Regions from separate parts of the Bradyrhizobium sp. USDA 4341 genome, predicted to be linked through region 2. Evidence: predicted binding sites of a transcription regulator. Region 2 holds the regulator's gene; each other region holds the start of a gene.

Region 1 (9,588 bases), 1.5 Mb from region 2:
CCGCCACGGCCGCGGTCGCCACGGCAGCCGCCACTGCGCCGGTCTATGCTGGCTGGGGCACGAATAACTGGACCGATGCATATGCCGCCCAGACGGATCCCCACTTTGGCCAGCCCTACTATCCGGCACGAGCCTACCACGGGGTCAGTCCGTATTACGGTTATGCCGGATGGACAGACTACAAGGCAGCCAATGGTATCGGCTGCGAACCCGGTACGATGACGAAAATGTCTGACGGCCACATGTACGTCTGTCAGTGAAGTCCGCGCAACGGCACCGCGAGAGGGCGGCTCCTCGAGCCGCCCTCTCGACGAAGTCAATTGATCGCGCATAGCGGCAAGGCACGCCCGGCATTGATCCACATCAACATCACACATCCTTTGCCACCGACGATGCGTTGGGTCGCATCTGCAGCGGCTCAATCACCATACGGTTCACGTGCGATGAGGAGGATCACCATGCGTCAGATGAAGATTTTTTCGACCAAGTCCGTGACAGTTGCGGGAATTGCGGCCAGCCTTGTGCTGGGCTTTGCAGGTGTCACTCTCAGTCCGGCACCGGCTAAGGCCGTCGTTTATTGCCAGTACGTCGGGTATCCGGGGGGGTGCGTGGCGAGGGCAGGCGTCGTGCTCAGGCCTCGTCCGGTGGCGCGTGCTGCGGTTCGTCATAACGCGGGCGGCAATATGAATGGCGGCGTCAATCGCGTCGGAGTGCGGCGGTAGCACGCCGGATGAGCGGTTGTCGCCGCTTACTCAAATCGCAAGAGGATCACCCGCGGACAGAGACCCCTCACCCGGATTGGCATCTGGCGATGCAATCCGGCCTCGCCGACAAGGAAAGGCAGACTGCCGATGTGGCGCTAGCCGGGGATAGGCAGATGCCTTGCCGTTACGCCCGTGGCGCGCAGCGGACGTAGACCATGTTGCCGTAGCGGACGGCGGCGTCCTTGTCGACGAAGCGGGTAATCAAGACCCGGCCGTCGAACGAGATGATCTCGCGGTCCTGCTCGCCGGGCACAGGTCCGGGTGGGCCGATATAGTTCTTGCCGCTCGGGGAACCCTTCAGCCGCAGTTCCTGCGGGGTGGCCTGGTCGGCCAGATGCATGATGACGCCGCCGTTCTGGCCGGCGCCGATCGCGTAAGGCTGCTTGCACTGGCCGCGTGCGGCGGCCTCGGTGCGGGCGCGGTCGGCGGGATTCTGGAACGAGGCGAGGCCCCAGCGGCCGACGATCTCGTCGGGGCGGATCGACGCCGGCATCTCCGGTGCCACTCCCGGTTCGACAGGCCCCGGCTGGGGGTTCGACGACAACGACGGCAGGCTCATGCTGCCGCACGCCCCCAAAAGTGTCGTCAGCGCCGAGACAGCCGCGAACCGTGCGACCAATCGCGCGTTGAGTGACCTGATCATATGCATCCCCCGAACTATCTCCCGGCCGCACCCGTCATGCAGCCAAGCGTAAAACTTAAGGCGGAGCAATGACGTCTGACAAAATTACGTCATCGCTACGATTTGGTTTCCGGTCCACCATCCTATATTGGCCTCACCAAGGCCTTAACCCGTTTGCTTGACAGAAACTGCGCCAAGCCATATTTCCCGGCGCACAATTAGCACTCTCGCACCACGATTGCTAAATGCGCCGGGCGTCCTGCCTTGCGCCGACCGGGCCGGCATTCAACGCCGGTCTCGATGAACCGGACCTGAAACCGAGCCTCCAAGAGGGAACGTCATGGCTAAATCCACCTTCCGCCCACTGCATGACCGCGTCGTGGTCAAGCGTATCGATGCCGAGGAGAAGTCCAAGGGCGGCATCATCATTCCGGACTCGGCCAAGGAAAAGCCGTCCCAGGGCGAGATCGTCGCCGTCGGCCCGGGTGGCCGCGACGAGGCCGGCAAGCTGATCCCGATCGACCTCAAGGTCGGCGACCGCGTGCTGTTCGGCAAGTGGTCGGGCACCGAGGTCAAGCTCGACAACCAGGAGCTCCTGATCATGAAGGAGTCCGACATCATGGGCGTGCTGGCGTAAGGCCACGACCAATTCGAGAAACGCGGCGCTCGCTCCGCTGTCATGCCCGGACTTGATCCGGGCATCCATCAACTTCGAAAGAGTCTTGCAAGGACGATGGATTGCCGGGTCAAGCCCGGCAATGACGGGCGTAGATACCGGGCGACCGCATCCAATCATTCCAGGAGTTCAAATCAATGGCTGCCAAGGACGTAAAATTCGCCGGAGACGCTCGCGACCGCATGCTGCGCGGTGTCGACGTGCTCGCCAATGCCGTGAAGGTGACGCTCGGCCCGAAAGGCCGCAACGTCGTCATCGAGAAGAGCTTCGGCGCTCCCCGCATCACCAAGGACGGCGTCACCGTCGCCAAGGAGATCGAGCTCGAGGACAAGTTCGAGAACATGGGCGCGCAGATGCTGCGCGAGGTCGCTTCCAAGACCAACGACACCGCCGGTGACGGCACCACCACCGCGACCGTGCTGGCGCAGGCCATCGTGCGCGAGGGCGCCAAGGCGGTCGCCGCCGGCATGAACCCGATGGACCTCAAGCGCGGCATCGACACCGCGGTCGCCGCCGTCATCAAGGACATCGAGAAGCGTGCCAAGCCGGTCGCCTCCTCTTCGGAAGTCGCCCAGGTCGGCACCATCTCGGCCAATGGCGATGCCGCGATCGGCAAGATGATCGCGCAGGCGATGCAGAAGGTCGGCAACGAGGGCGTCATCACCGTCGAGGAAAACAAGTCGCTCGATACCGAGGTCGACATCGTCGAGGGCATGAAGTTCGACCGCGGCTATCTGTCGCCCTACTTCATCACCAATGCCGAGAAGATGACCGCCGAGCTCGAGGATGCCTACATCCTGCTGCACGAGAAGAAGCTGACCGGCCTGCAGTCCATGCTGCCGGTGCTGGAAGCCGTGGTGCAGTCGGGCCGTCCGCTCCTGATCCTCGCCGAGGACGTCGAGGGCGAAGCGCTGGCGACGCTGGTGGTCAACCGCCTGCGCGGCGGCCTCAAGGTCGCCGCCGTCAAGGCGCCGGGCTTCGGCGATCGCCGCAAGGCGATGCTGGAGGACATCGCGATCCTGACCGGCGGTCAGCTGATCTCCGACGACCTCGGCATGAAGCTCGAGAACGTCACGGTCAACATGCTCGGCCGCGCCGGCAAGATCGTAATCGACAAGGAGAACACCACGATCGTCAAGGGCGCCGGCAAGAAGAAGGACATCGACGCCCGCGTTGGCCAGATCAAGGCGCAGATCGAGGAGACCACCTCGGACTACGACCGTGAGAAGCTGCAGGAGCGCCTGGCCAAGCTCGCCGGCGGCGTTGCGGTGATCAAGGTCGGCGGCGCGACCGAGGTCGAGGTCAAGGAGAAGAAGGACCGTGTCGAGGACGCGCTGAATGCGACCCGCGCCGCGGTGCAGGAAGGCATCGTGCCGGGCGGCGGCGTCGCGCTGCTGCGCGCCAAGAAGGCGGTCGGCCGTCTCACCAACCCGAATGCCGACGTCCAGGCCGGCATCAACATCGTGCTCAAGGCGCTCGAAGCTCCGGTCCGCCAGATCTCGGAGAACGCCGGTGTCGAGGGCTCGATCGTGGTCGGCAAGATCCTCGAGAACAAGTCGGAGACCTTCGGCTTCGACGCCCAGACCGAGGAGTATGTCGACATGGTCGACAAGGGCATCATCGACCCCGCCAAGGTGGTGCGCACCGCGCTGCAGGACGCCTCCTCGGTGGCCGGCCTCTTGGTGACCACCGAAGCGATGGTCGCCGAACTGCCGAAGGATGCGGCGCCGGCGATGCCGGGCGGCGGCGGCATGGGTGGAATGGGCGGCATGGGCGGCTTCTAAGCCCCCGCCACATTCGCATCGAGATCGAAGGCCGCCTCCGGGCGGCCTTCTTTTTTGTGGGCTGCGTGATGAGCCTGCGTGCAGGGCAATCACTCGGCAGGCTGGTGCACGGTGAGGAAGACGAATGGCGTCTGAGAGAGCCATAGTAAGAAGCATTGGACGACATACGCTTGTGGCCCTTCTCGGTCATGCCAAGCTGGCTATCGAACGTCTGGTGCACGGGGTGAAACGGACAGTTTCGGTTGCGCGTTCCGATTTCCGGGTTTGCCCCAAAATGCGAAATGCCGGGGATCTCAGTGACTTCCTGCGCCTTTCATTGCCATTCTTAGAGCTGCGTGGTCTTCAAGCCGATGGCGATTGCTGTCCTGGTTTGATCCTAGTCGAGCTCAGCAGCATTGCGGCCGCGATCATCACCAGGATGCCAGCGAGACTGAGCGCGATCTGCATCGCAAGCCCGTCCGAGATGTCGACCAGCGCTATGTGGCTGGCGAGAGCCAGTAGAACGCCGAAGCAATAGATTGCCAGCGAGTTCTCGCCACAGCGGATCGCCCCGCGCATCACCGGCGTCGTCAGCCCTCGCCAAGTGCGAGGCACGAACCATACCGCCAAAATCGCAAGGGCAATAAAATGCAGCAATCGCAAGGGATCGAGATCCGATTTGTCCACTAGGTAAAGCAGCTTCGCCAGGGCTTGTGGGACGAGCACTTCCGGTGGTTTGATGCTCCAACCCAATGCGATAGTCAGGCTAAAGGCCAAATAGAGAGCGGCAAGTACAAGGGCCGTGCGTGAGGTCATCCACGGCCGGAACCTCTCGCCCTCCGTGATACACCACGCTCCAAGCACAAGCAGCAACTGCCAGGCCAGCGGATTGAAGAACCAAGCATTGTTCGGCCACGTCGAAACGGTCCAGCCGAAGAGGTGCACCAGCGCATAAAGCAACAGCGAGGCGCCGAGCGTTACGTTCGGCACTCGCAGCAGAAGCCACAGCAGTGGCGCGAACAAAAGATGGAAAACCACGAAGAGCGGCAGAATGTCGGTGTTGACGGGACGGTATTGCAGGATCGCCGCATGCGCGAGCGCAGCTCCCGGATGTTCCAGGAGAATGCGCGTATTGGTCTCGTCGGCAACCCGGCCGCCGCCTGCGAGGTAAACTACGATGGCGCAAGCAACAGTGAGCAGCAGAAATGCGGCATAAATGTCCCAGCTTCGCCGCAGCGTACGGCGGATCACGCCGGGCCAGCCGCCGCGCGCATGCGCCTTGCCGTAGGCCAGCGCGCAGGTCACACCCGAGACGAACATGAACACTTCCGCGGTATCGCTGAAGCCGTAATTCCGCAGCGTCAGCCAGCTTCCGACGTTGTTGGGGACATGGTCAAGAAAGATGCACCAGAGCGCAATGCCGCGGCAAGCATCGATGCGCAGGTCCCGGCCGGGCTCCTTCAGCTCCGGCAGCGCGCGCGCCAGTGGCTTCGCAGGTGTCGCGAGTAGCTTAGGTTCGAGCTGCCGATGCCGGCCGCGCAACACCTTGGCAATGCGTTCAATCTCCGCCACCGTCCGTCGGATGTCAGTCTTCGACGCAGCCCCGCCGCGATCCCTGTCGAGGTCGACAGGCGCGTCACTGTCGGGGCGCCATCGCATCGGTTCCCGAGAATCGGCTAGATCGATCGAACTGATCCTTATCATCTCGACGGAGCTGCTGGGCGGCGGCGCAGGCACCATCATCATGGTGGCAACGGGCCGAAAGGACGGAAATGACAAGCCTTCCATGGACTCTTCGTCGGTAACAACCTCGTATGAGCCCGCCGGTAACAGTCGTTCGACACTTGCGATCCGGAATGGGTGCTTGAAAAGCACCGTTTCACGCCGCGATCGGGTCATCGTCATGCTCATTCTCGCAGGTTGACGACGAGGCGACCGCCGCAGCGGATAGCGCTGGCATACAGAGACGATGTCGCGCGCGCTGAAATGCTCTTCGGCGGACGGGCGCTAATCAGCACCTCGGGTGAATGCGTTTCCATTGCAACCTGAAGCCGGAAACTCTGCCTCAGAGCCCTGCCAGTCCGGGCCAAGACTTATCGAATACTGGTTACCGTCCAGACAGCGAATGCTCCAGCTATCGATCCCGGATTCGGTGCTGCCTTGATACACGTTCCGAACAACAACACCGCAAGCCTGCTTTTTGTTTTTCAGAATGGAGGTCCAGAAAGCGAGTTGCCTCGCCTGATCCAGCGCAAGTATCCGCGTCGTCGTTTGGTTGGCCGCGTAGGCCTTTTTGAAAGGATCGGGAGCTAATACCCTGGAGGGTACGCCTGTTGATGTAGCGGCGGTGGCCTGTTCAAAAGACAGATCAGTATCCAGAACAAACCAGGCAGCCAGCCATATGACGACGAAGCTCGCGGCAACCACCGTGATAAAATTGCGCGAACGCCTCATCATGTCTCTCCCTCCCGGAGATCGAGACATTGGTGGACGTCGCGGCGTCGCGAGGCCCACAGAAACCTGACAAATTATGGCACTTCGCGAACAACATCGATCGCTGCGACAGCCTGCGTGCGAGGCCTAAACTTCGACGAGCAGCAGCTCAACGAAGTGCAGCACCAACGGCGGCGGGTTCAAGCAGCGGCGCCGATGTGTTCCTGGGAAAGCTGGAAGGTCGGGCTGACTAACGCCTTTTGGAACCGTGTCAACTCGGCTCGAACCGTCGCGTGTCATTGCGTTGCCGAGCGGCGAAACAAGTCGCGTAACGGCAAGATGCGAAACGTGGCATCCATTGGCGGATGTCGAATTCGGCCACACGCAACCTTATCGATTTGGACACCATGTGCCTGTCAAGGGCAAACACAACTCACGAATTATGAACGCGTGGAGGTTTCAAACAACCGCTGAGGCTATCGAATGGCGGCGGCGCGCGAGAAGGCCCAGATCGCATGATGCGCAGAGCGAGAGCAACGTTTCTTCCTGGCCCATCTCGGACCTCCCGATGTGGTCCGCTATAGCGCCGCTAACGGCGGCACAGCGGACATCGGCGGCCCGACTGCGGCGCGGGGCCATGAGTATACGCCCGACGTGGGACGCCTCAATGCGCGACCGCAACGACCTTACGAGGCGTCCAGGCCCACAGCCCGCTACGCGACGCAGATGTCATCCACCGCGACCTTCTGAAACAGATGCGGCGACGCCACCGCCGAGTCCGGATAGGCCGCAAGCTTGGCCCTGAACTCGGGATTGGCGAAGGCGGCGCGGAAGGCCGCGGTGGATTCCCAGACTGCATAATTCAGATAGGCCGGGCTGTCGCCGAGCGCGCGGTGCAGCTGGGTCGAGATGAAGCCGGGCTGCCGCTTCATGATGGCGGCGTCGGCCTGCCAGGCTTTCAGAAAGATCTCCTCGTCGGCCTTGTCGAGCGTGAAGAGGTTGATGAGTACGATGTTGCTGGCTTCGACCGCGAGCTGGCGGTCGATCGGGAATGCGGGGTCGAGGGGGCGCATCTGCGGCATGGCCGGCTCCGTTGATTTGGTGCTATGATGTCATTTTGTTACGATGGATACATATTGTATTGACATCATGATGTCAATCTAAACTTATGGTGACAAATGCCGCAAATCAAACGAACGCCGGCCGGCGAAGCCCTGAGCGACCTGATTCTCGACCTGTTCAGGCTCAACAGCCTGCTGTTCACCGCCGGCGACCGGATGGTGGCGGGACTTGGGCTGACCAGCGCGCGCTGGCAGATCCTCGGCGCCATCGTCACCGCCGAACGCCCGCAACCGGTCGCGTGGCTGGCGCGCGACCTCGGCGCTGCCAGACAGAACGTGCAGCGGATCGTCAACGACCTGCAAAGGGACGGGCTCGTCACATTCGAGACCAATCCGCATCATCGCCGCGCCCAGCTCGTCGTGCTGACCGAGAAGGGGCGGCAAAGCTTCGACGCGGCGATGCGCCTGCAGCTACCCTGGGTGAACGGCCTTTCCGACGGATTGTCGATGAAGGACATCGAAACCGTGAGTCGCGTCGTCAGCACGCTGCGCGGCAGACTGGAGAGCGGCCAGGAACCTGAAGACCGCGCATGACAGCGATTCTGGAGGCGCCGCCGTTAGGCGGCCTTCTTTTTTGGCCAATGAGACGGAGGTTTGCTAGTTACGACGGAACCGATTCTGCCCTTCGAGGACTTATCGTATGCGCGCGCTCCCGCTCCTGTTGCTCGGTCTTGCCGTCGCCTCGGCGCCTGCTCTCGCCCAGATGAAGCTGCAAACGAAGGCGGCGCCGTCGAATGGCCCCGAGACGCGCTATTTCACCGCGATCGACGGCCTGATGGACGGCAATGCCGACGTCGTGCTGAAGGAAACCCGGCAGGGGAAGACCGTGACCGCGGCCGTGCTCGACGTCTGCTATCCCGCCGACAAGAGCTCCGACCGCAAGGACCGCTTCGTCGCGAACCTGACCGTCAACGGCCAGACGCTCACCGGCACCTCCCAGAGCGTCGCCGACAAGCAGCCGGTGACCGTCAAGCTGAACCGCAAGCAGACCGGCGACAGCTTTGAGTTCCGCGGCCAGATTACGATCGGCCAGACCGTGACCGAGGTCGCCTCGACGGACAATTCCGATCTCAGCGAGAAGGAATTCCAGGACAACCAGGCCACCGAGGACGGCATCACGCCGCAGCCGAAGGACTTCACCGACGTCTCGCCGGAATCGATCGGGGTGCGGGTCAAGCTCGATGCGGCAACCGATTTCCTCAAGAGCCTGAAAGGCGAGGCGGTCGAGATCGGCACCTCCAGCCTCGCGGTGACCTGCGATGCGATGCGCTCCGGCGAGCAGACCATCAACCTCACCGTCGATCCCGAGCACGCCAGCGCGCTGCTTGCGAAGGCGAAATCAGCGCCCGGCGTGATGGCGGCCGGCTGGACCAGCGGCGTGGTCGAGATGGACCGCACCATCCGCTTCGCCGCCGCCGATTGGCGTGACGGCGACAAGATCAACAAGGACAAGCTCGCATCCGCGATCGCGGGCGTGCTGGCGAAGACGCTTGCCGCAAAGCCGGCCTCCGCGACATGGAACGCGAATACCGGCAAACTCAAGCTGGTGCTGAAGCGGCCCAGCGCGGTTTACCCGGCGCTCGGCCTCACCCAGAACTACGAAGTCACCGCCCTCGTCTCGCCCGACAAGCCCGGCAGCTCGGACAGGCTGATGCTGTGGGTCTCGAGCCCCACCGTCTCGACGTCGGACGACAGCGCCGGCGCCAAGCTCAATCTCTCCGACGATTCCAGCAGCGACGAGGAAGGCAGCGAGGCCAAGGACGACAACGGCGCGATCGACGCGCTGGTCAAGGAGCTCAAAGGCCAGCGCTGGGACGCCGACAAGTCGGTGTGGCGCTGAAGCCGGCGCTCTCCTGATTCAGGCCGTCCTGCGCTTCAACGGCACGACGTTGTCGCGCGCCGCCTCAGGACTGGGGTCAGGACCGGACTGAAGCATCCCGTCATCTCTGACGAACAGTTCAGAGCGAGGGTCGATCGCAAGGCGCTCGAACAGCGCTTGCAACTCGGGCCGAAGTCCGTCGCCGCACAGCGCGGCGATCGAATGAAATTTGCGCATGATGTTCTCCTCCATGCTGCGGGCAACGATTGCGCGTCGGCGTGTTGCGGGCCACCCGCTTTCCGATTGCACGATGGCGTTTGAGAAGCGGCGCTAAGCGCCATATCGACAAAGCGGAATCTCGCCCCCGACGCGCTCGCGCGCCCGATCCGG
Region 2 (9,588 bases):
AATTAGCGTCGGTGTCGGCCTCGGAGTCCTCGGCATAGTCGAGATCGAGCACCGGCGTGCCCTGGTAGATGCCGCAGGAGATCGCCGCCACGTTGTCGCGCAACACGTTGGTCTTCAGCATGTTGCGGGTCTTCATCCAGTTGATGCAGTCGGCCAGCGCCACCCAGGCACCGGTGATCGAGGCGGTGCGGGTGCCGCCATCGGCCTGGATGACGTCGCAATCGACCGTGATCTGGCGCTCGCCGAGCGCCTCGAGGTCGACGGCCGCGCGCAGCGAGCGACCGATCAGCCGCTGGATCTCGACCGTGCGGCCGCCCTGCTTGCCGGCGGAGGCCTCGCGGCGGGTGCGTTCCAGGGTGGCGCGCGGCAACATGCCGTATTCGGCGGTGACCCAGCCGCGGCCCTGGCCCTTCAGCCATGGCGGCAACCGCTCTTCCAGCGTGGCGGTCACCAGCACATGGGTGTCGCCGAACTTCACCATGCAGGAACCCTCGGCATATTTGACGACGCCGCGTTCCAGCGACACAGGACGCAGTTCATCGGGCGCACGGCGGCTTGGCCGCATTGGAAATCCTCCAGAATTCCGAGAAAGTGGGTTGGGCGTGCTTGTAGGAGGGGGAAGCGGCAGCGGCAAGGGTTTTCGGCCCCGGCATGGTTCGGTGCCGGGGAGCCCAATGCATGCTTGTCACCGGCCTCCGGGAGCGACAGATTAGGTAGCCATTGTGAAGGACTGGAGTGTGACGCACCACGATCCGATAGGCCTGATCGCGCCGCATGCCGGGCTCGCCCAGCTCAACGAGCGTTCGCGCGACATTTTTCGTCAAATCGTCGAAAGCTATCTCGCGACCGGCGAGCCGGTCGGTTCGCGCAACATCTCGCGCCTGATCGCATTACCGCTGTCGCCGGCCTCGGTCCGCAACGTGATGTCGGACCTCGAGCAGCTCGGCCTGATCTATGCGCCGCACACCTCGGCGGGCCGGCTGCCGACCGAACTCGGCCTGCGTTTCTTCGTCGACGCGCTCATGCAGGTCGGCGACCTCACCGAGGCCGAGCGGCAATCGATCCAGACCCAGCTGGCTGCGGTCGGCCGTGCGCAATCGGTCGAGGCGGCGCTGGGCGAAGCGTTGACGCGGCTGTCGGGGCTGACCCGCGCGGCGGCGGTGGTGCTGACGCAGAAGTCGAACGCGCGGCTGAAGCACATCGAATTCGTGCGGCTGGAGCCCGAGAAGGCGCTGGTCGTGCTGGTCGGCGAAGACGGCCAGGTCGAAAACCGTGTGCTGGCATTGCCGCCGGGCGTTCCCTCCTCCGCCCTGATCGAAGCGACCAATTTCCTCAATGCGCGGATCCGCGGCCGGACGCTGGCCGAAGCGCGGCTCGAGCTTGAGACCGCATTGACGCAAAACCGCGCCGAACTCGATCAGCTCACGCAAAAGGTTGTCGCGGCCGGCATCGCGAGCTGGTCAGGCGGCGAGAGCGAGGACCGCCAGCTGATCGTGCGCGGCCACGCCAATCTGCTCGAGGATCTGCATGCGCTGGACGATCTCGAGCGGATCAAGTCGCTGTTCGACGATCTCGAGACCAAGCGCGGCGTGATCGATCTGCTCGGCCGTGCCGAGCGCGGCGAGGGTGTGCGGATCTTCATCGGCTCGGAGAACAAGCTGTTCTCGCTGTCGGGTTCCTCGACCATTATCGCGCCCTATGGCGACGCCCAGGGCCGGATCGTCGGCGTGCTTGGCGTGATCGGACCGACGCGGCTGAACTATGCGCGGGTGATTCCGACCGTGGATTATGCCGCGCGCATCGTCAGCAAGATGCTGGGCGGCTGACCGGAGCGGATTTCGCTTTCATTTGACGGGTTTTCGTTGCTCAAGCCGGAGGTCCCTGTTCCCGAAGCCGGTATGTTGCGCTTGATTTTCGCCGCTCAAAGCACGATATCCCGGGCAGCAATCCCCAAGATTTGAACCGACGCGAGTTTTCGAGAAGGCAAGCCATGACCGATCCGAACCGGGCCAATGACAACACCGAGAATTCGGCGCCGACGGGTGAACCCGTGGTCTCGAAGCCCTACATCATGCCTGACGATCCCGAGGTGGGATCGGCCGAGGCGCTGGCCAAGGAACTCGCCGAGGCGAAGGACCGCACGCTGCGCACGCTGGCCGAGATGGAGAACCTCCGTCAGCGCACCCGCCGCGAGGTTGCCGACGCCAAGACCTACGGCATCACCGGCTTCGCCCGCGACGTGCTCGATATCGCCGACAATCTGCAGCGCGCGATCGATGCCGTGCCGGCCGAGACCAAGGAATCCGCCGATCCCGGCCTGAAGGCGCTGATCGAAGGCGTCGAGCTGACCGAGCGGTCGCTGCTCAACGCGCTGGAGAAGAACGGCGTCAAGAAGTTCGATCCGATCGGCGAGAAGTTCGATCCGAACTTCCAGCAGGCGATGTTCGAGGTGCCTGACACCTCGGTGCCGTCGGGCACGGTGGTGCAGGTCGTGCAGGCCGGCTACATGATCGGCGACCGCATCCTGCGTCCGGCGCTGGTCGGCGTCTCCAAGGGCGGCGCCAAGGCCGCTCCGAGCGCCGACATCACGGTCTGATCGCTTCGACGCCGGCCCTGAAGCCGTGAGCTTGCTGCTGTCGTGTCACGGCAGCGGCTTCTCATGAGCCTTCGGCCAATAGGTGCCGAAGCTCCAGAGATTTCCTTCCGGGTCACGGCAGGCGAAATCGCGGCTGCCATAGTCGGTGTCACGCAGTTCCATTTCGATCTTGGCACCCGCCGCCCGGGCCTTCGCATGCAGGGCGTCGGGATCGTCGACGGCGATGTAGATTGAATCGGTGCGGCGGCCGGTGACATCGCCGACCAGCCTGCCATAGGCATCGTCGCGGCTCTGCCCCAGCATCAGCATCGAGGAACCGTAAGCGAGCTCGGCGTGGTGGATCACGCCGCCGTCGCGGTAGACCACGTGCTCGGTGAATCCGATCACCGTCTTGAGCCAGCCGATCATCGCCTCGGCGTCCTTGCAGCGCAGGGTCGGGTAGATGCGCGGGGGTTCGATGTCGTGCGTCATGTCACAGGCCTCCTTGGCTGATAGTGCCATCCTGCACGAGTCGATGCGGCTTCGGCTTGAAGGTTTGTTACCAGTCCTCGGAACGAACCAGCCGGCCACCGGTCAGCGCCTGGCGGCGCGCCCAGGCTGTTGGCGGTTCGCCAGCGAATTCGACGAATTCGCGGGCGAGGTGGGCCTGGTCGGCATAGCCGCTTTCCGCCGCGATCCCCGCCCAGCCGAGCCTGGATCCGCTTTGCGCAAGCCGGCTCGCCCGATGAAACCGCATCATGCGCGCCAGCGATTTGGGCGCGAGGCCGAGCTCGGATCGAAACCGGCCGACCAGATGCTTGCGGCTCCAGCCGATCTCGCCGGCCAGTGCCGTGATGCTGATGGCGCCGGCCGAACGCGCCAATCGTCGATAGGCGAACGCGATTTCGGGAGACGGCGTGTGGCCGGCGCGGCGAAGCACGAACGCCTCGATCAGGTCGAAGCGGCGCTGCCAGCACGACATAGCGCCGAGCTGTTCGCGCAGATGACGGCCATCATGCCCCAGCACGTCCTCGAGTTCGATCATGCGTCCGGCAAGCTCGGTCACGGCGCCGCCGAAGAAGCTGTAAGCACCAAGCGGGGTGAAATCCACCTGCACGCAGGCGGCGTGGCCATCGGACTCGATGTAGACCGGTCCCGCATAGAGACCGGCAGCAAAGCTCTGCTGGCGGTCGCTCGCTTCAGGCTCGCGCCCGAGCGCGATCAGGAATGGGGAGCCGAAGCTGATGATCAGCGGGACGATCAGCGGTGCGGTCTGCCGCTGCGCGAACCGGCCGGCCGCGGTCTCGCGATAGCCGGTCATCGCAGCAATCAGTCCCGCGGTGCGCGGCGATGGTGCGCGCTGCACGAATTCAAATGCGACGGGCGGCGCAAACTCGGCCATGCGAATCTCACGCGAGGCCGCGACTTACGCGATATCGGACGACTGGATCCTCTTGACGCCGGCCTTGTCCATGTCGGTCCAGGCCTTGGCGAGCGATCCCTGGGTGTCGATGCCGCGACAGGCGTCCTCCACGACATAGGTTTCGAAGCCGGCCTTGCGCGCATCGAGCGCGGTCCATGCCACGCAGAAATCGGTGGCGAGCCCGGCCACGAAAACCCGCTCGACATTGCGCGCCTTCAGATAGGCGGCGAGCCCCGTGGTGGTCTTGCCGTCGGCTTCAGTGAAGGCGGAGTAGCTGTCGACGTCCTTGTGAAAGCCCTTCCGGATGATCAGCTCGGCCTGCGGGATCGCGAGATCCTTCGCCAGCGAGGCGCCGTCGGTGCCCTGCACGCAGTGGTCGGGCCACAGCACCTGCTTGCCGTAGGCGAGGTCGATGGTCTCGAACGGCTTCTTGCCGGCATGGACCGAGGCAAACGAGACGTGTCCCGGCGTGTGCCAGTCCTGCGTCATCACCACATTGGCAAAGCTCTTGGCGATCTTGTTGATCACCGGCACCACCTGCTCGCCGTCCTTCACCGCGAGGCTGCCGCCGGGCAGGAAGCAGTTCTGGACGTCGATCACGAGCAGCGCGGAGCCGTCGTCGGGCTTGATCGCAGCCGCCCAGAGGCTCCTGGGAACCAGGGTCGCAAGCGCCAACGTGCCGAGGCCTGCAACTATCTGTCGTCGATCCAACATCGCGCCCCTCCTCGCTTTGATACCGCGCGAGGAGGCTAGTTCCGTTCGGCGAACGGCGAAAGTGGGATTTTTCCAACCGGCCTTGCGAAGGGCCCGATCAGCCGCGCGGCTGGATGCCGTCGCGGACTGCGCGGAAGCGTGGGAAGGCGGTCTCCCAATCGGTGCGCGGCGAGCTGCCGATGATCCGCAGCGATGTCTGTGCGCCGAACCGCAGCCACTGCACGATGGTCACCGGGGTGTTGTCCTTGCCGCTGACCGCGTCGATCCGTGTCTCGAAGCCGGGCTGGCCGTCGATCCGGATCGGTTCGGACATGGTGATCCGCCCGTCGCGCACGCCGGGGATCGTGGTGGCGATCTGCTGGGCAAAGCGGCCGCGATCATCGGGCGTGGCCGGCGCCGAAGCGATGACGCCGAGCAGCATGAAGGGCTTGGCCTCAAGGCCCTTGTCGTCGCCGTCGGCCATCAGCAGCGCTGCGCCCGGCGCCAACATGCGGATGTTCTTGAAGCTGCTGAGCTCGGTGACCTTGAACGGCATCATGGCGAGCTGCTCGTCGACCGGCACATCCTTGCGGATTTCGGCGGAGGCGAACATCTGCCGGACGGCGTCGTCGGTGTAGATCTTGCCCGCGTTCTCCGGCACCTGCACCGCGACATAGCCGGAGAAGGTCGGCCCCGGCAGGATCATGGAATAGCGCCGCACATTGCTGGCGCCGTCGCGGGCGCTCTCCACGGTGTAGTAGGCAAGGCCGGCCGGCGTCTCGAGGCTCTCGGGCTTGATGTTTCCGGTGCCGGCCGGGTTGGCCTTGAAGGCAGTCACGACCTCGTTGTAGGCGTCCGCGGGCAGGTCGGCGATCAGGACCTTGACGCCCTGGTCCTCGGTTTCGAAGCCGATGAAGGATTTGGCGCGGACGAGGCCCACCAGCGGTTTCATCCCGACATGCGCGCCCGGCGGAAACACCACGTCGGCGGCAAAGCCACGACAGGTGGCAGCAATCAGCAAGGCAACCGCAACGAGAACTCGAAAAGGCGTCATGGGGGATCTACCGGTTTTGCTTGGTGGCCACGCAACGGGGCCGGTGCAGGGCTGGATGGCCTCTTCAGTCGGACCGCTTTTAGCGGTTTTGATGGCCCTGCAACAGGCCGCCAAATCTCTGCTCCAGGCCAGCCGGTTCGATTCCATGGGCTTTTCGCCTTGATTGGCGGGCACTTTCCAGTTTCCCGAGGTTTCCAGGAACGACCACCTGCGGCCGCCAGCGGCCAAACAGCGCGCCCTCGACCCGTGCGCCGCTCTCGCATACGACGTTTGTGAGCGTTCACTCAACAGCGCTGACGTCGCGCCGCTGACGTCGCGGTCGACGGCGGGCGGCATTCTTGCCGATTTGTTAACTCGGTCTGGGCTTGAACCGGTGCCGCGGCCGGGCTGACACAATCTTTCAAACGTCAGTCTTTTCAGGCCTCAACGTTGCGTCCAGTCCTTGCGGGCAGGACCCTCTCTCCTATATCAGGCTCACCGTCGCAATATCGCGAGTATGTGAACGTCTGGGGGTTCGGTACGGAGCGCCGTCAGGGCCCAACCAACCTGCCGTAGCAAAGAGGATATCAAAACCATGGGTAAGGTCATTGGGATCGACCTCGGCACCACGAATTCGTGCGTCGCCGTGATGGATGGCAAGAACGCCAAGGTGATCGAGAATGCCGAGGGCATGCGAACGACGCCGTCGATCGTTGCTTTCACCGACGATGGCGAGCGCCTTGTCGGACAGCCGGCGAAGCGCCAGGCGGTGACCAATCCCGAGCGTACGTTCTTTGCGGTGAAGCGCCTTATTGGCCGCCGCTATGACGACCCGATGGTCGAGAAGGACAAGAAGCTCGTTCCCTACAAGATCGTCAAAGCATCGAACGGCGATGCCTGGGTCGAAGCCGACGGCAAGACCTATTCGCCCTCGCAGGTCTCGGCCTTCATTCTGCAGAAGATGAAGGAGACCGCTGAGGCGCATCTCGGCCAGAAGGTCGATCAGGCCGTCATCACGGTTCCTGCCTATTTCAACGACGCGCAGCGTCAGGCCACCAAGGATGCCGGCAAGATCGCCGGCCTCGAAGTGCTGCGCATCATCAACGAGCCGACCGCTGCCGCGCTCGCCTACGGTCTCGACAAGACGAAGGCCGGCACGATCGCCGTGTACGACCTCGGCGGCGGCACCTTCGACGTCTCGATCCTCGAGATCGGCGACGGCGTGTTCGAGGTGAAGTCGACCAATGGCGACACCTTCCTCGGTGGTGAAGACTTCGACATGCGCCTGGTCGGCTATCTCGCCGACGAGTTCCAGAAGGAGCAGGGCATCAACCTGCGCAACGACAAGCTCGCTTTGCAGCGCCTCAAGGAAGCCGCCGAGAAGGCCAAGATCGAGCTGTCGTCGACCACGCAGACCGAAATCAACCTGCCGTTCATCACGGCTGACCAGACCGGTCCGAAGCATCTGACGATGAAGCTGACCCGCGCCAAGTTCGAGGCGCTGGTGGCCGACCTCGTCGAGAAGACCATCGAGCCGTGCCGCAAGGCGCTGAAGGATGCCGGCCTGACCGCCGGTGAGATCGGCGAAGTGGTGCTGGTCGGCGGCATGACCCGCATGCCGAAGATCCAGGAAGTGGTGAAGCAGTTCTTCGGCAAGGAGCCGCACAAGGGCGTCAATCCCGACGAAGTCGTCGCGATCGGCGCTGCGATCCAGGCCGGCGTGCTGCAGGGCGACGTCAAGGACGTGCTGCTGCTCGACGTGACCCCGCTGTCGCTGGGCATCGAGACGCTGGGCGGCGTGTTCACCCGCATCATCGACCGCAACACCACGATCCCGACCAAGAAGAGCCAGGTGTTCTCGACGGCCGAAGACAATCAGGGCGCCGTCACCATCCGCGTCTTCCAGGGCGAGCGTGAAATGGCGGCCGACAACAAGATGCTCGGCCAGTTCGACCTGATGGGCATTCCGCCGGCTCCGCGCGGCATGCCGCAGATCGAGGTGACTTTCGACATCGACGCCAACGGCATCGTCAACGTCTCGGCCAAGGACAAGGCAACTGGCAAGGAACAGCAGATCCGGATCCAGGCATCCGGCGGTCTGTCCGAGGCCGACATCGACAAGATGGTCAAGGACGCCGAGGCCAATGCGGCCGAGGACAAGAAGCGCCGCGAAGCCGTCGACGCCAAGAACCATGCCGATGGCCTGGTTCATTCGACCGAGAAGGCTTTGGCCGAGCACGGCTCGAAGATCCCGGAAACCGATCGTCGCGCGATCGAAGACGCCGTCAGCGACCTCAAGGAAGCGCTGAAGGGCGACGACGCCGAGGCGATCAAGGCCAAGACCAACACGCTGGCCCAGGTTTCGATGAAGCTCGGCGAGGCCATGTACAAGCAGCAGGCCGAGGCCGATGCGGCCAAGGACGCTGCAAAGGATGACGTTGTCGACGCGGAGTTCACCGAGGTCGACGACGACAAGAACAACAAGAAGTCTGCCTAAGCGGGCTTGCGATCATGGCCCTCACACCAAAGAGCACGCGACGCGTCTCGGAGGAGTGGGGGTCATTTTTCTTTAAGGCGATCGCTGCATCTTCCAGACAGGCGCAATCCTTGATGCAATCCCTTGCGCAATCCTTGGCGATCGCGACGAACTTCGGACGGAATTGAAGGATGTCCACCAAGCGCTGCTATTACGAGACCCTCGAGGTCGAGCGGAACGCGGACGAGACCAAGCTGAAATCGGCTTTCCGCAAGCTCGCGATGAAATGGCATCCGGACAAGAATCCGGGCGACGCCACCAGCGAGGTCCGGTTCAAGGAAATCAACGAAGCCTATGAAGTGCTGAAGGACGGCGACAAGCGCGCCGCCTATGACCGCTTCGGCCATGCCGCTTTCGAGCAGGGCATGGGCGGTGGCGGTCCCGGCTTCGGCGCCGGCTTCGCCTCCTCGTTCTCCGACATCTTCGAGGACCTGTTCGGCATGGCCGGGCAGCGCCGCGGCGGCGGCGGCCGCGAACGCGGTGCCGACCTGCGCTACAACATGGAGATCACGCTCGAGGAGGCCTTCCAGGGCAAGACCGCGCAGATCGAGATTCCGGTTTCGGTCACCTGCGAATCCTGCTCCGGCACCGGCGCCAAGGCCGGCACCAAGCCGAAGACCTGCTCGCATTGCGGCGGCGCCGGCCGTATCCGGCAGGCCCAGGGCTTCTTCACGCTGGAGCGGACCTGCCCCGGCTGTCAGGGCCGCGGCCAGATGATCGAGGACGCCTGCGCCTCCTGCGCCGGTTCCGGCCGGGTGACGCGCGAGCGCATGCTGTCGGTCAACATTCCTCCGGGGGTCGAGGACGGCACCCGTATTCGTCTCGCCGGCGAAGGCGAGGCCGGTGTCCGCGGCGGCCCGCCCGGCGACCTCTACATTTTCCTGTCGCTGACCACGCACCAGTTCTTCCAGCGTGACGGCGCCGACCTGCACTGCCGCGTGCCGATCTCGATGGTGACCGCAGCCCTCGGCGGCGAGTTCGAGGTGCCGACCATCGACAAGAGCAAGACCAAGGTGAAGGTGCCGGCCGGGACCCAGTCCAGCCGCCGATTCCGCATCGCGTCAAAGGGTATGCCGGTGCTCCGCGCGCGCCAGACCGGCGACATGTATGTCCAGGTTGTGGTCGAAACGCCGCAGAATCTGACCAAGAAGCAGCAAGAACTGCTGATGGAGTTCGAAAAACTGTCCTCCGGCGCAACTCAACCGGAGGCAGCGGGTTTCTTCTCTAAGGTCAAGGACTTCTTCGGAAGCCGCTCCGTCTAGCCGCAGTCGTTATGCTTGACCGTAACGACTTCGATCTATACGTGTTTATGACTGTTTTCTGACAAC
Region 3 (9,588 bases), 4.0 Mb from region 2:
GAAACAGCCAGCTCGCAATGAAGGCGCCCGCGATTCCCACGATGAGATCGCCAACGAGGCCAAAGCCGGTCCCGTGGACGAGCTGGCCCGCAAGCCAGCCGGCGGCGACGCCGACAACCAAGATGACGAGAAGGCTTTCGCCGGACATGTTCATCTTTGCGTCCTCACGATCCGACAGTCACGCTATGATGCTACCGCGGTTACGCAGGATAGCCCCGAGCGGGGACAGATACTGTGCAATATTGCTCAGACATCATTTGTTCTGGCGGAACAAGTTGACCGCTCCGCGCAAACAAATGTGCAATTTTGCTCAGCGATGGCGGATGATAGCCCGTAGACGTGTCGTCAGGCTTGTTCCGGACTTATGCGACCAGTCCGATCGGCAATCGGCCAAGTCTCGATCTGATCTATCAGATAGCCGCGGCGGTGCACTCGCAAAGTCGAAAAAGCTACGAATCGATGGGTGCAGATTTCAGGTAGGTCTCCTCCGGATCAAGTAGAGTCGCGATCTCACTGGTCGAGATTGACGTGTAGCCAGTACAGAAGGCCCGGCATCGCTGCCGAGCCATCTTATTGTTGAGCTCCGAATGTTCGGAGTTAGAAGTCCATGCCACCCATTCCGCCCGCACCCGGAGGCATGCCGCCGCCACCCGCGTTCTTCTTCGGCACTTCGGCCACCATGGCTTCGGTGGTGATCAGAAGAGCCGCCACCGAGGACGCGTTTTGGATCGCCACCCGAACCACCTTGGTCGGATCGATGATGCCCTTCGAGATCAGGTTGCCGTATTCACCGGTCTGCGAGTCGAAGCCGTACGAGTACTGATCCTTTTCGAGGATCTTGCCGACGATCACCGAACCGTCCTCACCCGCGTTGATCGCGATCTGGCGGGCCGGGTAGGACAATGCCTTGCGCACGATCTCGACGCCGGTCTTCTGGTCGTCGTTCTTGGTGCGAATGCCCTTGAGGTGCTCGGAGGCACGCAGCAAGGCGACGCCGCCGCCCGGGACGATGCCTTCCTCGACAGCCGCGCGGGTCGCATGCATCGCGTCATCAACGCGATCCTTGCGCTCCTTCACCTCGACCTCGGTCGCGCCGCCGACGCGGATCACCGCGACGCCGCCTGCGAGCTTGGCGAGACGCTCCTGCAGCTTCTCACGGTCGTAGTCCGAGGTGGTCTCCTCGATCTGCGCCTTGATCTGCGCCACGCGAGCTTCGATGTCGGCCTTCTTGCCGGCGCCGCTGACGATCGTGGTGTTCTCCTTGTCGATCATCACCTTCTTGGCGCGGCCGAGCATCTGCAGCGTGACGTTCTCGAGCTTGATGCCGAGGTCTTCCGAGATGGCCTGGCCACCGGTCAGGATCGCGATGTCCTGCAGCATGGCCTTGCGGCGATCGCCGAAGCCCGGAGCCTTGACGGCCGCGACCTTCAGGCCGCCACGCAGGCGGTTGACGACCAGGGTGGCAAGCGCCTCGCCCTCGACGTCTTCAGCGATGATGACCAATGGCTTGCCGCTCTGCACCACGGCTTCCAACAAGGGAAGCAATTCATTCAACTGAGATAGCTTCTTCTCGTTGATCAGGACGTAGGCATCTTCCATCTCAACGCGCATCTTGTCGGCGTTGGTGACGAAATAGGGCGAGATGTAGCCGCGGTCGAACTGCATACCCTCGACGACTTCCAGTTCGGTCTCCAGCGACTTGGCTTCCTCAACCGTGATCACGCCCTCGTTGCCGACCTTCTTCATGGCGTCGGCGATGAACTTGCCGATCTCGGCATCGCCGTTGGCGGAGATGGTGCCGACCTGGGCGATCTCCTCGTTCGAGGTGACCTTCTTAGAGTTCTTGACGAGGTCGGCGACCACGGCTTCCACCGCTAGGTCGATACCGCGCTTCAGGTCCATCGGGTTCATGCCGGCGGCAACCGACTTGGCGCCTTCACGGACGATCGCAGCTGCAAGCACAGTCGCGGTGGTGGTGCCGTCGCCGGCCGCGTCAGCGGACTTGGAGGCGACTTCGCGCACCATCTGGGCGCCCATGTTCTCGAACTTGTCCTCGAGCTCGATCTCCTTGGCGACGGTGACGCCGTCCTTGGTGATGCGGGGAGCGCCGAACGACTTCTCGAGCACCACGTTGCGGCCCTTGGGACCGAGTGTCACTTTCACCGCATTATGGAGAATGTCGACACCGCGCAACATGCGGTCCCGGGCATCGACGCCGAATTTGACTTCTTTGGCTGACATAATGATCTCCCTTTTCGACTGGTCAGGTCCCGAAGCTCGCGCGACTTGGCGGGTCCTTGAGGGATGAAGACTTGAATGACGGCCTCATCCTTCGAGGTGCCTGTTGCGCCCGCCCCTATAATAAGGAAACGGGCTAAACGCTTAAGCGGCCTTCTTCTTGGTGGCGGGAACGTCGGTGAGGACGCCCATGATGTCACCCTCCTTCATGATCAGGAGGTCGACACCGTCGATCTTGACCTCGGTGCCCGACCACTTGCCGAACAGGACGCGGTCACCGACCTTGATGTCGATCGGGATCAGCTTGCCGGCCTCGTCACGGCCGCCCGGGCCGACGGCGATCACTTCGCCCTGGGAGGGCTTTTCCTTGGCAGTGTCCGGAATGATGATGCCGCCTGCGGTCTTGTCTTCGGCGTCGATGCGCTTGACCACCACGCGGTCGTGGAGCGGACGAAATTTCATGCGATCCTCCTTGGATTTTGTGATTTATTTTCTGGATTGGCAGTCGCAATGAGCGAGTGCTGGTCGCTCCTCACATAAGCCTACAACACTGGCCCGCAAGGGCTTCGGCCCAGGATGTTAGACTTTACCTCGAGTCCCTTGAGGACGAGGCCCTAGTACGATTGATAGCAGGCGAAATAGACATGCTGATAGACGGTGGCATTCGTGCTCGATTTGACCGAACGCTAGCGCGCCGAGGAAGCCCTTCGGGATAGCGAATACAAGCTCTGCCAAATCGTCGACGCCGTGCCAGGCATCATCCGGTCGTCGGGCCCGGACGGTAAGTTGGCAATGCAGATCGTCGAAGTCTGCCAGACTGCCGAAGCGTGGATCGACAACGCGCTAGTCTGCGACGTCATAGCCGAAATCAACCATCGGCGACGGGTAGACGGGGAAGATCCAGATCGCGTCGACCCCAGGGCTGACAAGATAGTCGAGCCGCCGCCCGATCCCCGTGAGGTCGCCGACGCCGTCGTCATTGGTGTCCTGAAAGGAATGTGGGTAGATCTGATAGATCACACCCGCCTGCCACCAGGCGCAGTCATGCAGCAGCCAATCCGAGCGGTGAAAATGAACTCTCTACTGTTGTGATCGGAAGACGACGGTTTTCTCTAGGTCTCGTACTTCGGACCGGTTGGAACTGTAGCCAAGCTCCGCACAAGGACGGCGTTGCCCACGAGCGGACGTCCGCGGTTGTACCAAAAAAACACTTCTGAGAGCCTCACGCTGAGAATGCCCTATCCGGAATTTTCACACGAACGGCAGGAAGATGTCGGGCCGTGTGGGTAGAAGCCGCCGAAAATAGCCCCGTCCCTCAGCCGAAACGGCACTGCTGCCAGCAAAGAAGTCGTCCGGCATATGACGCGTTTTGCCAGCCACACGCTCGAGCGGCACGATCTGAGGTTCGATGCGGTCGCCGTCATAGTGTAGCACCACCGAGCCACTGCCGGTTAAGGCGCTCTGCGCGGCAAATTCGCCTGCGGCGAAAGCCTCCTTGCGGTCGGTTTCGTCGATCACGCCGATATATCCGCGTGGTAGATAGCCTAGCGTATCGACGCGCGCCCTTGCCTTGCGAAAACGCGATTTCAGCGCTTTCTGGATTTCGACGCCTAGATCGCCGCCGGTCAATTGCAGATTGCCATGGGCGTCGCGCTCGACCGCCCCGCCCGCCAGCGCCTCGGTGAGAGGCCGACCCATCTCGTCCTGCACGCCCTCGGACATCGAAACGATGCAGCGGCCCAGGCGCGCATAAACCGCATCGACCTCGTCGAGGAACCGGGGAACCGAGAACGGCTGTTCCGGTGTGTAGATCAGATGCGGCGCATCGTCGGGCGATTGCTGCCAGCCCGCGGCGGCGGCGGTGAGAAAGCCGGCATGACGGCCCATAACGATGGCCACATGGATGCCGGGCATGGCGCGAAAATCGAGATCGATGCTGACAAGGGCGTTGGCGACGAAGGCGGCGGCCGAGATGAAGCCGGGGACATGATCGTTCTCCATCAAGTCGTTATCGATCGTCTTGGGGGCATGCACGAAATGGCAGGAGCCACTTGACTGTTGACGCAGCAGTTCGAGCGTTCCTGCCGTGTCATTGCCGCCAATATAGACGAAGGCACGGGCGTCGAGCCGGTCCAGCGCCGCGAGGATATCAGAGCATGTGTCGGGATCTGGTTTGTCGCGGGTCGAGCCGAGCGCCGAACTGGGCGTATTGCCGAGGCGGTGCAGATCCGCCTCGGGGACGGCGGTGAGGTCGACGACGTTGTCCGCCGTGAGGCCGCGCACGCCATAGCGCGCGCCGAGAATCTGCAACGACGGATCATGCCTGCGCGCGGCAAGGATGGCGCCGCACAGCGTCTGGTTGATCACAGCGGTGGGGCCGCCGCCCTGGGCAATGACGATCGATGGCATGAATCCTCCATGTCTTATTCTTGCTGTGCCGCCCGCGGACAGTGAGAGACGATTGAAGCGAAGATTATCCAATCCTGCAACGAGCTGTGGCCTGCAGCGAATGGATCTTTGGATCTGCGTCTTGCTAACCGTGCTAGAGGTCGCGCTTAGGAAGGACCGCCTTGCGCCAACTGCGGTCCATCGACGATCGACTTCGACAATCACCAGCTTGCCAGCAGGTCGCGCCCACGCCCGTCTACTGCTGACGCTGAAGCACCCGGTTCGGCGTGCTCACATCGTTTGTCTCTAGATTTTCTTTGGTCTCCCGGTGCACACGTCGTGCACACGCTGTCCTCTAACCAATTGAAAAGCTTAAACTCTGGCTCCAATCCATCATCGGGCCACGGAAAAGAGATAGTTCTGCGATTTCAATGGTTTACCTTGGAATTCAAAGGGGTATCCATAAACATGTGCGCTTCAAACTAGGCCGAATTTGCGCACGCTTGTACCCGTTTTGACCTGCCAGTGCACGCGTAGCGCACACAAAGCGGTGCGTCGCCCGGAGGAAGTCCAATCATGCTGTCCCGGAAGCAGATTGCGCTCTGCTCGGTGCGGTCGAGATCGAGGCCGCTCAGGGCTGCGCGCGGATGCGCCGACACCTGCTTCGACCGCGGCGTATTCGTCCGCGCGCTCGGCGACACGGACCCCAACTGTCTCACGAGGCGCTTGTCAATTCCGCCTCTCCCAAGATGAAGCGAGCTGCCCGCTCCCCGATCATCATGGTTGGTGCGTTGGTATTTCCCGAGACGAGCTGCGGCATGATTGAGGCATCAGCGACACGAAGGCCTTCGACCCCACGCACCAGCAGTTGTTCGGAGACAACCGCCATCGGGTCGCCGGAGGGCCCCATCTTCGCCGTTCCGGAGGGATGAAACACGGTCTTCGAGATCGCGCGCACATAGTCGGCGAGCGCATCGACGTCGTTCTCGACGCCGGGCTTTGGCAAAGCGCGCCGCTTGATCAGACGCGCCAGCGAAGGCGCCTCGGAAATGCGAATGGCAAGCTGGACTCCTCGCACGAGAGTGTCGACATCCGCTCGCTCTGCCAGCGAATTGGCAACGAACAGCCCCGGGTCGGCCGGATTCGGCGATCTCAGGCGAACAGTTCCACGGGACTGAGGGCGCAGGACGCAGGGGCCGATCGAGATGCCGTGTCCGGGCTCGGACGGCCGATCTGCAAAGCCGTTGAACGTCGGCAAGACGTGAAACTGGATGTCCGGCTCGCCGGTTCCGGCGGTATCCGCAAAGCCGCCGGACTCCACGACCGTTGATGTCAGCAACCCGGTCTTGGTCAAAAGGTACTGCATCATGTGCGATGCGGCCCGAAGGCCCTTGTCTTCGCCGAAGATCGAGATCGGATCCCTGGTCTCGCACTGAACGGTCGCCTCGAGATGATCCTGGTAATTCTCGCCGACCCCGGGCAGATCGGAAACGATCTCGATTCCATGTTCGCGCAGATGCGCAGCAGGTCCGATCCCCGACAGCTGCAGAATTTTCGGTGTCGCCAGGGCGCCGGCAGTCAAGATCACTTCGCGCCGCGCCTTCACGGTCGAACCGTCCTCGAGCAGCACGCCGCTCGCCCGCTTGCCTTCGAACACCACCTTGTGGACCCGCGTCGCGGTCCTGATGGTCAGGTTGGCGCGTCGCTCCGCCTCGCGCAGGAAGGCTTCGGCGGCGCTGCGGCGGCGGCCGCGGCTCGTCGTCGTCTGGTAGAAGCCGACGCCCTCCTGGCGCGCGCCGTTGAAATCCTCGTTGTAGGGGATCCCCGCCTCCTGGGCGGCGCGGATGAACGCCCAGGACAACGGATGGCCGTAGGCACGATCGGAGACATTGAGCTTGCCGCTCGTGCCATGATACTCGCCGGACAGCCGCTGGTTGGCTTCAAGATCGCGAAAAACCGGAAGCACCTCATCGTAGCTCCAGCCGCGGCATCCCATCTGCGACCATGTATCGTAATCCCGCCGCGATCCCCGGATGTAGACCATCGCGTTGACCGAACTGCCGCCGCCGAGGACGTGCCCCTGCGGTACGATCGATGGGCGCCCGTTCAGGCCCCTCTCGGGCTCTGAAGCATAGACCCAGGCGTCCCGTCCCTTCTCGAGCACCTTGAAGAAGGTCGCAGGGATGTGGATGAACCGGTCGGTGTCGCGCTGTCCGCTCTCCACCAGCAAGACATGATTGCGCGGATCTTCAGACAGGCGGGACGCCAGCACGCAGCCGGCGGAGCCGCCGCCGGCGACGATATAGTCATACTCCTGCATATCACTTCCTGCGACGCGGCCGATTCCGACCTGCTCCCCCGGTTAAACAAACACGGTCTGGACGGTGGTGAACTCCTTCAGCCCATCGACCCCGAATTCCACGCCGAAGCCTGACTGCTTCACGCCGCCAAACGGCGCATTCGGCTGAATGGCGCCGTGCTTGTTGATCCAGACCGATCCGGATTCGATGCGTTGCGCGACCGCCTTCGCACGCGCGAGGTCGGTCCCCCAGACCGAGCCGCCGAGCCCCATCGAGCTTGCATTGGCTTTGGCAATCGCGTCCTCGACGTCGGAATATCGGATGATCGGCAGAGCCGGGCCGAACTGCTCCTCGTCCACCAGCCTGCAGCCGTGATCGACGTCGGCAACCAGCGTCACAGGATAGAAGTAACCTGGGCCGCCGGACGGATCGCCGCCGACCAGCACGCGACCGCCCTTCTTGCGCGCCTCGTCGACGAAGGCCGAGACGATCTCGTACTGCCGGCGGTTCTGCACCGGGCCGAGTGTCGAGGTCTCGGAAAGACCGTCGCCGACGACGATCTGCTTCGCATAGGCCGCGAGCTCGCGGCAAAGCTCGTCATGGATACTGTCGTGGACATAAAGCCGCTTCAACGCCGCGCAGGTTTGCCCGCCGTTGATGAATGCGCCCCAGAACAGACCCTCGACGATCTTCTTCGGATCGGCATCCGGCAGCACGATTCCGGCGTCGTTGCCGCCGAGCTCAAGCGTCAGGCGCTTCAGGCTGCCCGCCGCGTTCTGCATGATCTTGCGGCCGGTTGCCGTCGATCCCGTGAACGTCACCTTGCCGATTCCGGGATGCGCCGACATCAGGCTGCCGATCTCGTTGTCGCCGGTGACGACATTCACCACGCCCGGAGGCAGTTTCTCGTTGATCAACTCGACCAGACGGATCGTACTCAGCGGCGTCAATGGCGACGGCTTGATGACCACGGTGTTGCCCGCGCGGATCGCCGGGATGACATGCCAGCACGCGATCATGACCGGCCAATTCCACGGCGTGATCGAACCGACGACCCCGATCGGCTTGCGGTGCAACTCGACCCGTCCTTCGGCACCGTCCTGCAGGACCTCCACCGGCAGCGACAAGCCGCTGGTATGGCGTGTCCAGGCCACGGCGCCACCGATCTCGAAGCGCGAACCTAACCCGTTCAGCGGCTTGCCCTGCTCGAGCGTCAGGAGCCGCGCGAGCTCCTCGGCATGCTGCTCGATCGTATCGGCGATCGCGCGACAGGCGTCGGCACGCTCGGTATCGGGCCGGTCCTTCCAAATTTCAAACGCCTTGGAGGCGGCCGCAACCGCGGCGTCGAGATCGGACGCAGCCGCGAGCGGCATTCCGCCGACGACGGCGCCGGTCGACGGGTTCAGGACGTCCTGGAAACGATCTGTTTCGATCCGGCGCCCGTCGATAAGCAAGCCCCAGCGCTGCATGCAATCTTCTCCTCACGACAACGACTGGCTTCAGCAAAAGCCATCGCACGGCCAATGTCTTGGAAAGGAGCGCGGTTTCGCTTGGACGGGAGCGCAGCAGGCTATCGGCGCGTGACGTCGGTCGGCGAGCAGTCGAAGGCCCGCTTGAAGCAGCGGTTGAAATAGGAGATGTCGTTGAAGCCGGACGAATAGGCGATCTCGGCGATGGTGCCGCCGTCAGAACCGCGCTGCCGTTCCAGCAGGCGATCCTTGGCCAGCCGCAGCCTGCGATCCCGGATGAAGCTGGTGACGGTGGTTCCGACCGCGCTGAAATCCTCCTGCAACGTGCGCATAGAGACGCCGAGACGATTGGCGAGCCATTGCGCGGTCAGCCACTCCGCCGTGAGATGGCGGTCCACCAGGGCCCGCGCGAATTCGAGCCGCCCCGACGCCCGCTCCTTCGGACATAGCGGGGTGTCCGGCGGATCCGCGGCGAACGCCTGCCGGGTTGCCTGCAGCAGCAATTGCCGCAATTCGCCGGACCGCTTGTGGCTCGACGGCATCTGCAACATCTTGGCAACCAGCGCTCGTAGCATCGTCGACATCGGATCCTCGGCGCCGAGCCGCCGTGACACCTCGAAGTCGTTCGGCTTCTCCGACAGCAGCAATTGCCGCGGCAGATGCACCGACAAATGATTGCTGAACTGGCCGTTGAAGAAGAAATTCGACGGCAGCGAGGAATCGACCAGGATGCAGTCGCCGGACGAGATGATGCTCTGATGCCCTTGCTGCTCGACCCCGCACACCCCCTGCAACTGAACCAGCAGAAAGAAGTGCTCGCCGTAGTCCTGGCGAATATCGCGCTCTGCGCGGCGAACCACGTCGACGTCGGTTGCGACCTGGACGATCTCCATGCCTGCGGCATCGCGCAGCACAACGCCGCCATTGACGAAGCCGCGCTCCTCCTGGCCAAACGGATTGAACCGTCCGCACACGGACCGGAGCTTGTCCCTCCATTCCTCCAAAGGCGGCTGTCCCCAGACTTCAGGAGTCCAGCTGCTAAACTCCTGGAGCTGCATGCGCTCCTCCCTGGGAAACGCCGTCGAACGGCGCTTTTGATAACATGTTAAGCACCTCCTTTGCCGTGTCAACGGGATTCCGGCACGGAGATGCGGGCACGGCACCGCAACCAGGGTCGCAACGACGATGTGCTT

Evidence for each region. The regulator HrcA, encoded in region 2, represses chaperone genes, less so after heat shock. The targets are predictions, from matches to a motif close to GTTAGCACTCNCNNNNNGNGAGTGCTAAC.
Region 1: a site for HrcA is predicted at 1,604-1,632, ahead of ACVIGB_RS24080 (co-chaperone GroES). Genes of this name have one in related genera too.
Region 3: a site for HrcA is predicted at 2,736-2,764, ahead of ACVIGB_RS49370 (co-chaperone GroES). Genes of this name have one in related genera too.

Annotation. Positions count from the first base shown of each region.
Region 1 covers NZ_JBSSGO010000002.1:3,813,264-3,822,851, forward strand. The annotation lists gene ACVIGB_RS24065 (hypothetical protein) at 1-260, shown strand, start outside; gene ACVIGB_RS24070 (hypothetical protein) at 468-722, shown strand; gene ACVIGB_RS24075 (hypothetical protein) at 889-1,407, opposite strand; gene ACVIGB_RS24080 (co-chaperone GroES) at 1,727-2,023, shown strand; gene groL (chaperonin GroEL) at 2,200-3,846, shown strand; gene ACVIGB_RS24090 (OpgC domain-containing protein) at 4,189-5,730, opposite strand; gene ACVIGB_RS24095 (hypothetical protein) at 5,833-6,282, opposite strand; gene ACVIGB_RS24100 (antibiotic biosynthesis monooxygenase family protein) at 6,972-7,340, opposite strand; gene ACVIGB_RS24105 (MarR family winged helix-turn-helix transcriptional regulator) at 7,437-7,913, shown strand; gene ACVIGB_RS24110 (hypothetical protein) at 8,020-9,219, shown strand; gene ACVIGB_RS24115 (hypothetical protein) at 9,238-9,435, opposite strand.
Region 2 covers NZ_JBSSGO010000002.1:5,357,001-5,366,588, reverse strand. The annotation lists gene rph (ribonuclease PH) at 1-565, opposite strand, end outside; gene hrcA (heat-inducible transcriptional repressor HrcA) at 738-1,826, shown strand; gene grpE (nucleotide exchange factor GrpE) at 1,991-2,596, shown strand; gene ACVIGB_RS31430 (VOC family protein) at 2,642-3,067, opposite strand; gene ACVIGB_RS31425 (helix-turn-helix domain-containing protein) at 3,135-3,977, opposite strand; gene pncA (bifunctional nicotinamidase/pyrazinamidase) at 4,002-4,712, opposite strand; gene ACVIGB_RS31415 (hypothetical protein) at 4,810-5,745, opposite strand; gene dnaK (molecular chaperone DnaK) at 6,320-8,221, shown strand; gene dnaJ (molecular chaperone DnaJ) at 8,392-9,522, shown strand.
Region 3 covers NZ_JBSSGO010000002.1:9,362,696-9,372,283, reverse strand. The annotation lists gene ACVIGB_RS49380 (GlsB/YeaQ/YmgE family stress response membrane protein) at 1-154, opposite strand, end outside; gene groL (chaperonin GroEL) at 598-2,241, opposite strand; gene ACVIGB_RS49370 (co-chaperone GroES) at 2,383-2,700, opposite strand; partial or broken gene ACVIGB_RS49365 (alpha-amylase family glycosyl hydrolase) at 3,085-3,288, opposite strand; gene ACVIGB_RS49360 (diphosphate--fructose-6-phosphate 1-phosphotransferase) at 3,490-4,647, opposite strand; gene ACVIGB_RS49355 (GMC family oxidoreductase) at 5,342-6,946, opposite strand; gene ACVIGB_RS49350 (aldehyde dehydrogenase family protein) at 6,989-8,395, opposite strand; gene ACVIGB_RS49345 (helix-turn-helix domain-containing protein) at 8,497-9,453, opposite strand; gene ACVIGB_RS49340 (ABC transporter ATP-binding protein) at 9,587-9,588, opposite strand, start outside.